One region of the Pannonibacter anstelovis genome, then DNA from elsewhere that is predicted to be linked to it. Evidence: riboswitches for the same ligand, from Rfam matches in the RefSeq annotation. Region 1 holds a riboswitch; each other region holds the start of a gene.
The links. A riboswitch is a leader RNA that binds a small molecule or an ion and turns the genes downstream of it on or off. The one in region 1 is predicted to bind thiamine pyrophosphate.
Positions count from the first base shown of each region.

Region 1 (4,283 bases):
ACCCGGCCGGTGCTTGCAAGGCAGTCTCCGGCCGGGCGGCACGTCAGTGGCGTTGCAGCCACACGAAGATCAGTTGCTTGCGCTTTCCCGGATTTCGACATCGGCGCCGAACTGGAGGCTCAGTTCTTCCGCGATGAAGTCAACCGCCTGTTCAGCCGTCATCTTGCCGGTCTCAACAGCCTGGAGACCACTGAAGAGCGCCTTGTTGTAGCTGCCGAACTGGGTATGGTTGGGAACAAACTGCGCATGCTCCATCATCGGCGATGCGGCCGAAAGCACCCAGTTGTCCCTGTATTTCGGCATGGCTGTCTGCGCGTGGCTGATCGCCGTGTGATAGGAGCCGACAGCATGCTCGGTGTTGAAGTAGGGCAAGGTCGCCAGCGCGATGAGGCTTGCGGCGATATCTGCATGCCCGCTCTTTGCATTGACCGTGTAGAGAAGCGGATGGGACAGGTTGGACGGCTTGCCCCCCTGCTCCGCCGCCGGAGCCGGAATCCAGCCGATCTTGTTGAAGTAGCCTTCCTTGTCCGCCGGCCAGACCGCTCCATTCTTGTCACCAGCCTGCCAGGCAACCGCCCATACACCCTGATGGAAGATGAAGGCCTTCTCCTGCTTGAAGGCACTTTGAATGGCGTCCCAGCTCATGGCGGTATTGTCCGCCGGCGTCACGCCTTCCCGGGCGTTCCGCTCGTACCAGCCCAGCGCCTCGACCATCTCCGCCTTGGGGAAGATGAGCTTGCCGCTGGCCTCGTCGATGAACTTGACCCCATAGGACTGGAACACCATCAGATAGTCGATGCCGACATTCGGACGGTGCAGCATGCCGTATTCCGCCGCACCTGCGTCAACCACCTCCTTGGCGAGGGCGGTCAGGTCATCAAGCGTGAAGCTGCCAGCTTCAACCTGGGCAGGGATGCTCTCGATGAAAGCCTCATCCTTGCCGATCTTGCGAAGCATGTCCTTGTTATAGAAGAACATGCGGATCTCCGCATCCTGCGGGATGCCATAGATCTTGCCATCGGCGGCTTTGGCGGAGTTCCACAGGACTGGCAGGATGTCGCCATAGGCCCACGGGGTAGAGGCAATGATCCCGTCCATGGCCAGGGCATTGCCGTCTTCAGCGAACTTGCCAATCCATTCATGCGGCAGGACATAGAGGTCCGGCCCCTGACCGACCGAAAAGGCCTTCATGAGTTCAAGCGCCAGGTCGTCCCAGCCTTTGACAGCGCTGGCATTTGCCTCGATGACGATGCGCTTGTCGATGCCGGCTGCCTTGAACTGACTGTTCATGATGTCGGCTGCGGCTTCGATGTTGGTGATACGCGCCGGGCCGGACTTGTCCGCGAGGGTCGACATCTTGATCTTGATGTCTTCGGCATACGCGTTGCCGGCCACGAGAGCCGAAAGAGCAATGCTGGTGAGAAGAGCGAGAGGCTTTGTCATACTGATCAATCCAGTTGGCGATATTTCATTAATTAACTTGCTTAATTAAAAGTTTGATGACATTCGCTAGGGAATTGCGAGGAGGAGGAAATTCATGCTGACGCGGCAGCACCCTTTGGAGGGCATTGGACGGACGCAGGCCGACATGCTCAAGCACCTGCGCAGGAAAGGCATGGCATCGCGGGTGCAACTGGCGGAAATGTGCGGCATCACGACAGCGGCGGTCAGTACGATGACCCGCGACCTGATTGAGCGCGGCATCATCGTCGAAGGTGCGAGGCGCTCGGGCGGGCGCGGGGCACCGCATATTGATCTGACGCTGTCTGAAAAGGCCGGTTACGCAATCGGCCTGCACGCCAACCGGTTTGCCGTCTCGGTTGCCTTGCTCGACTTTCGCGGAAATCTCGTGGGAGAGTGGCAGGAACGAGGCTCTTTCGAGAGCTTTTCCGGCCTGCTGGACGCCGTCGGGCGGCTGAAAGGAGAACTTCTGTCTGCAAGCGCCATAGACCCGCGGCTGTTGATCGGTGCCGGCATCGCCATGCCGACCCGTTTCCATCAACAGACGGCATCCCTCGATCTGGCGCAGGAGGTGATCGGCTGGACGGGTTCAGACCTTGCAACCGCCCTGGAGGAAACTCTGGGATGCCCGGTCATGATCGAGAACGATGCCAACGCCGCCGCAATGGGCGAACTGACGATGGGCAACGCCGCCACTCACGAAAACTTCGTCTATCTCTATCTTTCTGAAGGCATCGGCAGCGGAATCATCGTCAACGGCGAGCTTTACCGCGGGCATGCGGGCAATGCCGGCGAAGTCGGCGCCTTGCGCGCCAGGGGCCGCTCCAGACCCAGCTTCGATGATCTGGCCTCCTGGTGCCTCGACCATGCAGGCGTTATCCCGGAAGGGCGCTCGGCCGGGGAATGGACCGCCTATCTGGAGCAACATGAGGCCGTACTGGAAACCTGGCTTGCGAAGGCAGGGCCGGAGACGGCAACGCTCGCCTTCATGATTGCAGCCATCCTCGCGCCTTCTGCAATTTATCTCGGAGGGACGCTGCCCTGGAGTGTCCGCAAACGTCTTGCAGGCTGGCTTGAATTTGCCACATCGGACCCATTTGAAGGGGCGCGGGTTCTGCAGCCGCAAATCCTTGTGCCGCAGAACTCCGCGACGGATGCGGTCGCCTTTGGCGCGGCCGCCATGATCCTGCACGAGTTGCGCGGCTAGTCTCCGCCGGGTGCATCCGGAAAGGCAGGGCGCACGCAACAGGTGAAGGCACAAGCCGCTTTGCGGCCGCGTGTGCCAAGGCACGGAAGAGCAGCCCGGCGGCCTTTGCCCTCAGAGGGCCCGCTGCGGCGAAGCAGATCAGTTCGAAGGGCAAGCCGTTGCAATCATGCAATCACCGGCCCTCCCGCGATTGACAAGCCTCCATTCCCGGCGCAAAGGTTGGGCTTCACCTTGGGGAGTCCCGTGCAAGGGGCTGAGATACTGCTGGCGATGCAGCGCAGTGACCCGTTGAACCTGATCCAGTTCACGCTGGCGGAGGGATGGTGTGTGATGCGCGCAGGCACGGCGTTTGCCAGCGGGCGCCTCACAAAGCCCTTCCGCCCGTGAGACAGATGCCACGGAGCCGGAAGCGGATGAGCCAGACACACGTAGGCCTCTCTCATTCTGCAGGCTCTCGTCCAGTGGTGGTGCGCGGCGCAGGAGTGGCCGGGCTTGCCGCAGCGCTGGAGCTTTCCCGGCGCGGGATTTCCGTCATTGTGGCAGACACCAATCCGGCACCGGGTCATGGCGCGTCCTTCTATGCCGGCGGCATGCTTGCCCCCTGGTGCGAGGCGGAGACCGCCGGGCCCGAGGTGCTGAAGCTTGGGCTGGAAGCTGCAGACTGGTGGGAGGCGGCCGTGCCGGGGCTTGTCTCCCGCAAAGGCACGCTGGTTCTGTGCCCGCCGCGCGATCAGGCGGAACTGCGCCGCTTTGCCAGCCGCTCGACAGGCCACAGGACGGTGAATGCTGCGGAAATTGCAGAGCTGGAACCTGCCCTTGCCGGGCGCTTCATGACCGGGCTGTTCTTCGAGAATGAAGCCCATCTTGATCCGCGCCTCGCCATGACGGCGCTCTGGAAGCAGCTGGAAGCACGCGGTGTTACCTTCCAGCTGGGCGAAGCAGCGCAAGGGGCAGATCTGCGGGCATCGCTTGTCATCGACTGCACCGGGCCCGGCGCTATCGGCCGGATGCCGGGTCTGCGCGGTGTGCGCGGCGAGATGCTGTATCTGGAGACCACGGAAATCTCCCTGTCGCGCCCCGTGCGCCTGCTGCATCCGCGCCATCCGCTCTATGTGGTTCCGCGCGGCGGCGGGCGCTTCATGGTAGGCGCCACCATGATTGAAAGCGACGACGGCGGCCCGGTGACGGCACGCTCGGTCATGGAACTGGCCAACACCGCCTATGCGCTGCATCCCGCCTTTGGCGAAGCGCGCATCGTGGAACTGGGCGCCGGAGTGCGCCCCGCCTTTGACGACAACATGCCGCGCGTGGTGGCAGAGCCGGAACGCCTGCCGCACAGCGCGGATCTGGCCGTTGCCGGCATGTACCGGCATGGCTTCCTGCTTGCCCCGGCCCTCGCCCGGCAGGCAGCGGATATGGCCGCAAGGCGGCTGATGGAAAACAAGGGAGATGCAAACCCATGAAAGTGCTGGTGAATGGCGAAGCCGTGGCCTGTGCGGCGGAAACCCTGCCCGCCCTGCTGCAGGAACTTGATTATGAAGGCGACTGGCTAGCCACCGCCGTCAATGGCGAACTGGTGCCGCGCGAAGCCCGGGAGGCCTGCCGGCTGAGCGAG
Region 1 covers NZ_JBAKBF010000003.1:204,013-208,295, forward strand. Annotated here, with positions in the region: gene V6L75_RS06235 (ABC transporter substrate-binding protein) at 70-1,443, opposite strand; gene V6L75_RS06240 (ROK family transcriptional regulator) at 1,538-2,668, shown strand; TPP riboswitch at 2,891-3,006, shown strand; gene thiO (glycine oxidase ThiO) at 3,082-4,131, shown strand; gene thiS (sulfur carrier protein ThiS) at 4,128-4,283, shown strand, end outside.

Region 2 (4,283 bases), on a different contig from region 1:
AAGGGGGCAGGCGAGGCCGGGACCATCGGCGGCTGCGCAGCCGTGATGAATGCCCTACAGATGGCTTTGCGTGATGGGGCAGGGGTGGAGCATATCGATATGCCCGCCACGCCGCACCGGGTCTGGCAGGCCATTCAGGCCGCCCGCGCTTAAGAACGAAATGCGAAGAGGGGGCGGCGCGGCTGACTGCGCTGTCCCCTCACTGACGCCTTCTCCGGCCAGCAGCGTAAAATTCTGTATGCTGCGGCAATATGGTCTGGAATTTTGATACCGGTTTGCTACCCTTGTATACAGTAGCATGCATGATACGCACGGCGAAGTTGCTGCGCTATCAGCAGATTTGAGTTGAGCTTGGCCCGGCGCCCAGCTTCTTCATGCCCGCCCCTGCGCCGGACCTTTGGACGATCATATGGCCATGAGGGAGACGAACGCCCCTGACGAGGATGAGGCGGAGAACCGTGCATTGGCCTCCGGAGAGGGCGCGCAGGTCCCGCCGCAAGCCGCCGTTCTCACCTCACAGAAACCCGTGCTGGGCATCGCTCTGAAGCTGTGCTCCACCTTCACCTTCGCCTGCATGGCTGTCGCTCTGAAGATCACCACAGAGAGCGTGCCAATTGGCGAGATTGTCTTTGCCCGCAATTTCTTTGGCATGTTCCCGGTGCTGCTTCTGGTGGCGCTGCGCGGTGAGCTGACCAGCTCTCTTCATACCCGCCAGCCGCTTGGCCATGTGGGGCGTGCCATGGCGGGCATTGCGGCCATGCTGTTTGCCTTCACATCGCTGAAATATCTGCCCCTTGCAGATTCAACGGCCATCGGCTTTGCCGCGCCGCTGTTCACGGTGGTTCTGGCCTTTTTCTTCCTTGGTGAGACGGTGCGTGTCTACCGCTGGACGGCCGTCGTCATCGGGTTCCTTGGCATTGTCGTCATCCTGTCTCCGCATATGGGCGGCACGGAGATGAGCGGGGATGCCTGGTTCGGCGCGGCAGCTGCGGCTGCAGGCGCCTTCTGCACGGCCATGGCGATGATCTTCGTGCGCAAGCTCTGCGAGACAGAGCGGACCAGTACCATTGTCATCTGGTTCTCCGGCTGTGCCTCGCTGATTTCGCTGGCAACCGTTCCGTTTGGCTGGATCTTCCCCGGCTATGCCTGGGTCATTCCGGATGCGAAAACGGCAGGGCTGCTTGTCTTCGTCGGTCTTGCGGGCGGCGTTGGCCAGATCGTCATGACCGAGAGCTACCGCTACGCTGATGCGTCGACTATCGCCCCCTTCGATTATGCAAACCTGCTCTGGGCGGTGCTGCTCAGCTGGGCGATCTTTGGCGATATTCCGGTGTGGCAGGTGGTGGCCGGTGCGCTGATCGTGGTGGCGGCAGGCCTCTTCGTCATCTACCGCGAACGGGCGCTGGGCAAGGATGACAGCCGGGCGCGCAAGGCCTCCTCGCCGCTGCGGCCCTGATCTTCAGCCTGCGCCCCGGCTTTCATCGCCCGGCGCAGGCTGAATAGTGCCTCAGAATGCCTTGAAGGTAATGATGGTGCGGGTGTCGCGGATGCCTTCCATGCAATGCAGCTTCTCATTGACGAAGTGGCCGATGTCCTCGCCATCCTCGATATAGACCTTCACCAGCAGGTCATAGTCGCCGCTCGTTGAGTAGATTTCCGAAGCGATCTCGGCATCCGCAATGGCATTGGCGACCTTGTAGGTCTCGCCGAGGTGGCATTTGATCATGATGAAGAAGGGCTTCATGGCGTGCTCCTGAGGGCTATCCTGTGACAGGACATGGCCGATCCGCCGCCGCCAGTCAATCGCTGCGCTTTATTGCCGCCAGCAGAGCATGCTTGCCAAGGCGGAACGGGCTTGGTAGCTGTTTGCCGTCTCATGGGGGTGCCCGCCGGATGCGCCGGGCTGAGAGGCGATGGTGCCAACTCCTTGAACCTGATCCGGCTTGTACCGGCGGAGGGATTTGGGATGATGAGCGGTCAAACGGCACGCGGCGCAGCTGATGCAGCGGCCATTTCTACCATCACTGCGGATCACCTGGCCTCGCGCACGGCGGAGGTACTGGACAAGATCCGGGTATTCGCACCCCGTGTGCATTGCCTCACCAACGCTGTGGCTCAGGCCTTCACCGCCAATGTTCTGCTGGCGTTGGGCGCCATTCCGTCGATGACGATCTCGCCGGAGGAAGTACCCTTCTTCACGGCTTCTGCGCAGGCGCTGCTGGTCAACCTCGGCACGCTGGACGACGCGCGGAAGGAAGCAGCGAGCAGGGCTATCAGCATCGCAGCTGGCGAAGGCAAGCCCTGGGTGCTGGATCCCGTCTTTGCCGACCGTTCTCCCCCGCGCCTGACCGAGGCCCGGCGCCTTCTGGCTCTGAAGCCTTCACTGCTGAAAATCAATGCCGGGGAGCTTGCCGCGCTGGGCGGCGGTGCGTCTGTTCTGGAACTTTCCGGCCAGCTGGGGCTTCCCGTTGCAATGACCGGTGCTGTGGATGACATCAGCAGCGGCATTCAGAGCCTTCGCCTTGCCAATGGGCATCCGCTGATGGGCCGGGTGACGGCGACTGGCTGTGCAGCCGGGGCGGTGGCTGCGGCTGCGCTTGCCGTGGAGCCGGACCCGGTGGTGGCTGCGGCTGCGGCGCTGTCCATCATGGCGATCGCAGGGGAAATTGCCGCCGGACATTCGACCGGGCCAGGCAGTTTCGTTCCCGCGTTTCTGGATGCCCTTTATGGGCTTGAAGCGGCGCAGATTCGCGCCCACTTGCGGCTTGCCTGAGCCGCAGCCCGTTCATTTTCAGGAGGAATCATGACTGCCATTGCCCTGACCATCGCAGGCTCGGATTCCGGCGGTGGAGCCGGCATTCAGGCTGATCTCAAGACCTTCTCGGCGCTCGGTGTCTATGGTGCCAGCGTGCTGAGCGCACTGACGGCACAGAATACGCTCGGCGTCAGTGCCATTCACGACGTTCCCCCTGCCTTCGTGCGGGCGCAGATGGATGCGGTGCTGTCCGATCTCAAGGTCAATGCCATCAAGATCGGCATGCTGTCACGCCCGGATGTCATCTGTGCCGTGGCCGAAGGGCTGGATGCGCATGAGGCGTCCAATGTGGTGCTCGATCCTGTGATGGTCGCAGCCTCCGGTGATCCGCTGCTGGTGCCGGAAGCGGTCTCCGTGCTGATTGCGGAACTGCTGCCGCGCGCGCAGCTGATCACGCCGAACCTGCCGGAAGCCGCCCGCATGCTGAATACGGAAATTGCACAGGGCCGGGAAGCCATGCGCACGCAGGCGCAGGCGCTGCTGGATCTGGGCGCAAGGTCCGTGCTGCTGAAGGGCGGCCACGGGGAGGGGCCGGAGAGCGAGGATCTGCTGTTGACCCGCGACGGACGCGAACAGTGGTTCACCGCCCCCCGCCATGCTACGCGCAACAGCCACGGCACCGGTTGCACCCTGTCGTCCGCGATTGCCGCGGGCCTTGCCAAAGGGCTTCCGCTGCCCGATGCGGTGGCCGGAGCGAAGCTCTATGTGACCCATGCCATCCGGGCTGCTGACAACCTCAAGATCGGTGAAGGCCATGGGCCCGTGCATCATTTCCACGCGCTCTGGGAGACAAGCGATGTCAACTGAGATCAAGCCGTCCGCCTCGCGCCGTCAGGCCCTCAAGCTTGGTGCGGCCAGTGCCGCTTCTCTGCTGGCCGCGCCCGCGCTCGCCAATACGGGCGAGGCCGTGATCGAGTGGAAGATGGTGACTTCCTGGCAGAAGAACCTGCCGGGGCCGGGAACGACCGCCCAGACGATCTGCGACCGGATCGAGAGAATGTCGGGCGGGCGTATGCGGGTGCGGCTCTTTGCTGCCGGCGAACTGGTGCCGCCGCTCGGCGTGTTCGATGCCGTGTCTGCCGGTACGGCACAGGTGGCGCACACGGCCTCCTTCTTCTGGCAGGGCAAGATGCCTGCTGCTGTCTGGTTTACGGCCATTCCCTTCGGTCTTCTGCCGCTTGAGCACATCACCTGGATCGAGCAGGGCGGCGGGCAGGCGCTGTGGGACGAGCTTTACGCCCCGTTCGGAATCAAGCCGGTGATGGCGGGCAACACCGGCGTACAAATGGGCGGCTGGTTCCGCAAGGAAATCAATACGCTCGATGATCTCGCCGGGCTGAAAATCCGCATGCCGGGTCTGGGCGGCGAGGTCATGCGCCGATTGGGTGCAACACCAGTCGCCCTGCCGCCGGGGGAGATATTCCCGGCGCTGCAATCCGGCCTCATCGACGCAACCGAGTTTCTGGGC
Region 2 covers NZ_JBAKBF010000014.1:41,851-46,133, reverse strand. Annotated here, with positions in the region: gene V6L75_RS18400 (xanthine dehydrogenase family protein molybdopterin-binding subunit) at 1-153, shown strand, start outside; gene V6L75_RS18395 (DMT family transporter) at 410-1,456, shown strand; gene V6L75_RS18390 (Lrp/AsnC ligand binding domain-containing protein) at 1,508-1,744, opposite strand; TPP riboswitch at 1,869-1,978, shown strand; gene thiM (hydroxyethylthiazole kinase) at 1,967-2,773, shown strand; gene thiD (bifunctional hydroxymethylpyrimidine kinase/phosphomethylpyrimidine kinase) at 2,804-3,622, shown strand; gene V6L75_RS18375 (TRAP transporter substrate-binding protein) at 3,612-4,283, shown strand, end outside.
Region 2: another riboswitch for thiamine pyrophosphate. It lies ahead of thiM (hydroxyethylthiazole kinase); the one in region 1 lies ahead of thiO (glycine oxidase ThiO).

Region 3 (4,283 bases), on a different contig from region 1:
TTCGATTTTGAAGAAAACGATTGCGTCACTGCCGGAGAACAACGGTTCTGCGCGCCGCAACGTCTACAGCCGCGCCCGAAACGCGATTGTCAGTCAGCTCAAGGCCTATGAGCCGCCGCTTTCCCCGTCCGAAATCACGGCCGAACAACTGCGCCTTGAGGAAGCCATCCGCAAGGTTGAGGCCGAGGCGGCGCGTGAAACGCTGATGGCAACGCGCCCGGCGCCCGCAGCGCCTGCGCCCATGGCCCCTCCTGCGGGCGCCATCGCTCCGGCTGCGCCCCGCGCCGAGCCCTATCCGCCGTCTTCTCCTTCGCCGCGCGGGCCGCTTGGCTCTACCGTGCAGGAGGCCGAAAGGCTTGGGGATGCGTCGTCAAGCGCGGTGCAGACCGCCCGCGATGCCTTCCGCAACGAGAGCGCTCCGGCGGATCCGGCTGGCGAGCGCAGCGAGCCGCGCGTGGAGCCTGCCTTCGATGCGGCGCCTGCAAAGCCGTCCGCTGAGCCGGCTGCTCCTGCACCATCTTCCTACGCCATTCCCACACCAAGCCCTCGTCCAGCGCCTGCGAGCGAGAGCTTGCGCCCGGATCCTTCCGCACCGGTGTCAGCCAGTGCAGGAGGCAAGAGCGCTGCGGCCGATGAACCGCGCAAGGTCCGGACCCGTGCACCGCGCCGTGCTGCAAAGTCTGGCAACTCGCCCTTCATGTCCTACGTGTTCCTGGGCGGTTTTGTGCTGGTGCTGATTGGCATCGGCGCTTTCATCTATTCACAGCGCTCGCTGATCGCGGGGATCTTTTCCTCCAGCGAAGAAACAGCGGCAACGACTGCTCCGGCCCCCGAGACGCCGGTCCCCGCAGGTGAGACGGCTGCAAATGAAGAAAACAGCGGCAAGAATACCGACCGTCTGCTGACAGATACGGGAGAGCCTGCAGTCGCCCCTGATGCGCGCACCGTGACGACGACCCTCATCACGCCTTCCGCGCCGCCGCAGGATACGCCTGCTGCCGTGCCTGAGGCAGCTGCCCCGCCGGCCAGTACGGCTCCTGCCCAGACTGTAGAAACGCCGGGTGCCATCGTTGCGCAGAAGGCTTTCCTTTATGAGGAGGGTGAAGATGCCAGCGGCTCGGGCACCGCTTCTGCGGGCAATGTGGCCTGGTCGGTTTCTGAGGAAACTGGTACCGGCGGGCAGACAGAGACTGTGCTCGTGGCTCAGGCTCAGATTCCGGACCGGAACATCAATGTGACGCTGCGAATCAAGCCGAACACAGATAGCTCGCTGCCCGCCAGCCATCTGGTCGAAATCCAGTTCCAGCTTCCTGAAGGCTTCTCCGGCGGTGATGTTTCCAATGTGCCGGGCCTTGTGATGAAGCCGACAGAAGAAGCGCGCGGAGATGCGCTCCTGGGCGCATCGGTAAAGGTCGCTCCGGGTTATTTCTGGATCGCACTGTCGAGTGTTGACAGCGAGCGCGACCGTAACCTTGCCCTGATGCGTGAGCGCGGCTGGATCGATGTTCCGATGCTCTACGAAAACGGCAAGCGTGCCATCTTCACCATCGAGAAGGGCACACCTGGTGCCCGTGCTCTGGAACAGGCGATTGAGGCCTGGCAGAAGGGCTAGGGCGTCACATAACGCGAACCCGAAAAGCAACCGGCAAGGCCCCGGCATCTTATCAAGATGTGCGGGGCCTTCTGCTTTCATGGCGTGCTGGCAAGTTTTGCTTGCCAAGGCGCCATTCAGGCGGCATGTTTCGGGTTGGTCCGAGGGGTGCTCCGACGTGAGCTGAGATGGCGCAAAGCCGAACCCTTAGAACCTGATCCGGGTCATGCCGGCGAAGGGACGGAAACCTTTAGCCATATCCCGGATCTCCAATGTCTTGACCGGCTTGCCGGTGGCGGGAGATCCTTCTGTGTCGATAGAACTTCTTTCGGGAAGGCAACCCCTTCCATCTGCGAGCCCCGTCCGGAATGCCTTTCCGGCCCGTGCAGCTTCTCTCCTGCGCAGCATTGCGCCAGGTGTCGCGGTCAGCGTGTCTCTGCTGCTGATCTGGGATCTGGCGGTGCGGCTCCTCGAAATCCCGCCCTACATGCTGCCCGGTCCGCTGAAAGTGCTGGAGGCCTTCCAGCGCCAGAGCGGCTTTCTACTGTATCACGCCAGCATCACCTTGAGTGAAACCCTGCTGGGCTTTGTCTTCGGCATTGCCGCCGGGGTCATGCTGGCCTTCGTCATGTGGCTGTCGCCGCTGGCACGGCGCGGGCTTCTGCCGGTCGTTCTGGTGACACAGGCGCTGCCGGTCTTCGCCATTGCTCCCATTCTGGTGCTTTGGCTCGGCTTCGGCCTTGCCTCCAAGATCGTGATGGCGGTGCTGGTCATCTTCTTTGCCGTCACCTCGACGTTCTTTGACGGTCTCCGGCGGATGGATCAGGGCCTGGTGGACCTGGCGCTGCTTTACCGCGTCAACCGCTGGCAGGAACTGCGTTACTTCCGCTTGCCGTCAGCCATGCCCGCGCTCGCGTCCGGCGTCCGGATCGCAGCGGTCTTCGCTCCCATCGGTGCCATTGTTGGCGAATGGGTTGGGGCCAAGGGCGGGCTTGCCTTCATCATGCTGCAGAGCAATGCCCGGATGCAGACGGACACCATGTTTGCCGCTCTCGCCTTGCTTGCCGCAATGGTTCTGGTCCTGCGCTTCGTCGTCGAGCGCCTGACCCGCCGCATGGTGCCCTGGCAGCGCGAGGACTGATCCCCGCGCACGCATCTGCCGGTCAGGCTGTGGCTGGACCGGCTCAAACTTCATCCAACACCTGTCTACTGGGAGACCCGCATGAAACGCATTCTCGCGCTGTCGCTGGCCGCTGTTCTGGCCGCTGCTTCACCCGCTGCGGCGGCAGACAAGCTGACCGTTCTGCTCGACTGGTTCGTCAATCCGGATCACGCGCCGCTGGTGGTCGCCAAGCAGAAGGGTTTCTTCGAGGCTGAAGGGCTTGATGTGGAGCTGATCGAACCGGCTGATCCGGCCATGCCGCCGAAGCTGGTGGCGGCCGGCCAGGGGGATATCGCCGTTTCCTACCAGCCGACGCTCCATGCTCAGATCAGCGAAGGCATGCCGCTGAAGTGGATCGGCACGCTGGTGGAGACGCCGCTGAACACGCTGATCGTGCTGGAGGATGGCCCCATCAAGACGCTGGCGGACCTCAAGGGCAAAAAGATCGGCTTCTCCGTCTCCGGCTTCGAGGATGCCATGCTCGGCCAGATGCTGCGCTCGCAGGGGCTGTCGATTGAGGACGTGGAGCTGATCAATGTCAATTTCGCCCTGTCGCCGTCTCTGATGGCGGGGCAGGTGGATGCGGTGATCGGCGGCTACCGCAATTTCGAGCTGACCCAGATCGAGCTGGAGGGCAAGAAGGGCAAGGCCTTCTATCCGGAAGAGAATGGCGTGCCGATCTTTGACGAGCTGATCTACGTGGCAGCAAAGGACAAGACCGGCGACCCGCGCTATGTCCGCTTCCTGGCTGCGGTGGAGAAGGCGACGGTCTATCTGACCAACCATCCGGAAGAGGCGTGGCAGGCCTTCATTGCGGCCTATCCGAACCTTGATGACGAGCTGAACCGCCGCGCCTGGGGCGACACGCTGCCACGCTTCGCCAAGCGCCCGGCGGCACTTGATGCCGGCCGCTATCAGCGCTTTGCCGAATTTCTGCATGAAAACAAGCTGATCACCAGCGTACCGCCGGTGGAGGACTATACGGCGGAGTTGCGGTGATAGGTGAAAGGGGGCCCTGCGGGATTTTCGCCGGGCCTTCTACCCTTGCGGGGCCGTCCCGGCCTTGAGCCGGGACCTGTTAGGAGGCTCGTCCCTTTATCGAGCCTTCCGGTGCTGACGGGCCCCCTTGGAGTTGATCAAGCAACGCAAGGGCTTGCCCGCCTTGCGGAGTGAATCTCATTGAGTGTTGGTTACGCCGGGGCCTCCTGACGGGCCCCGGCACAAGGCCGGGGCGGCGCGGGGTGTGGATCTGGCGGCATTGACCGGTTTGCACTCGTCAAACCTTCCTGCATCTCACGCCATCTCTGCCTCAAGCCTCTCCAGCCGTTCGGCCAGCCGGTCATAAAAGGCTTCGAGTTCCGGCGGTGCAGCCTCACGGCAGGCGGCGAGGGCTGCTGCGGCTTCTCCGGCTTTGCCTTTGTCCAGCGCATCCATCAGTGCCATGTGATGAAGTTCCAGCTTGCGGAAAGCGTCGCTGCGGCGCAGCTCCAGATCGCCTACAAGCGCGAAAAGCTTCACGGGCCGTGACTT
Region 3 covers NZ_JBAKBF010000007.1:227,507-231,789, forward strand. Annotated here, with positions in the region: gene V6L75_RS13030 (hypothetical protein) at 1-1,612, shown strand, start outside; TPP riboswitch at 1,746-1,849, shown strand; gene V6L75_RS13035 (ABC transporter permease) at 2,079-2,732, shown strand; gene V6L75_RS13040 (ABC transporter substrate-binding protein) at 2,814-3,752, shown strand; gene V6L75_RS13045 (CHASE2 domain-containing protein) at 4,047-4,283, opposite strand, start outside.
Region 3: another riboswitch for thiamine pyrophosphate. It lies ahead of V6L75_RS13035 (ABC transporter permease); the one in region 1 lies ahead of thiO (glycine oxidase ThiO).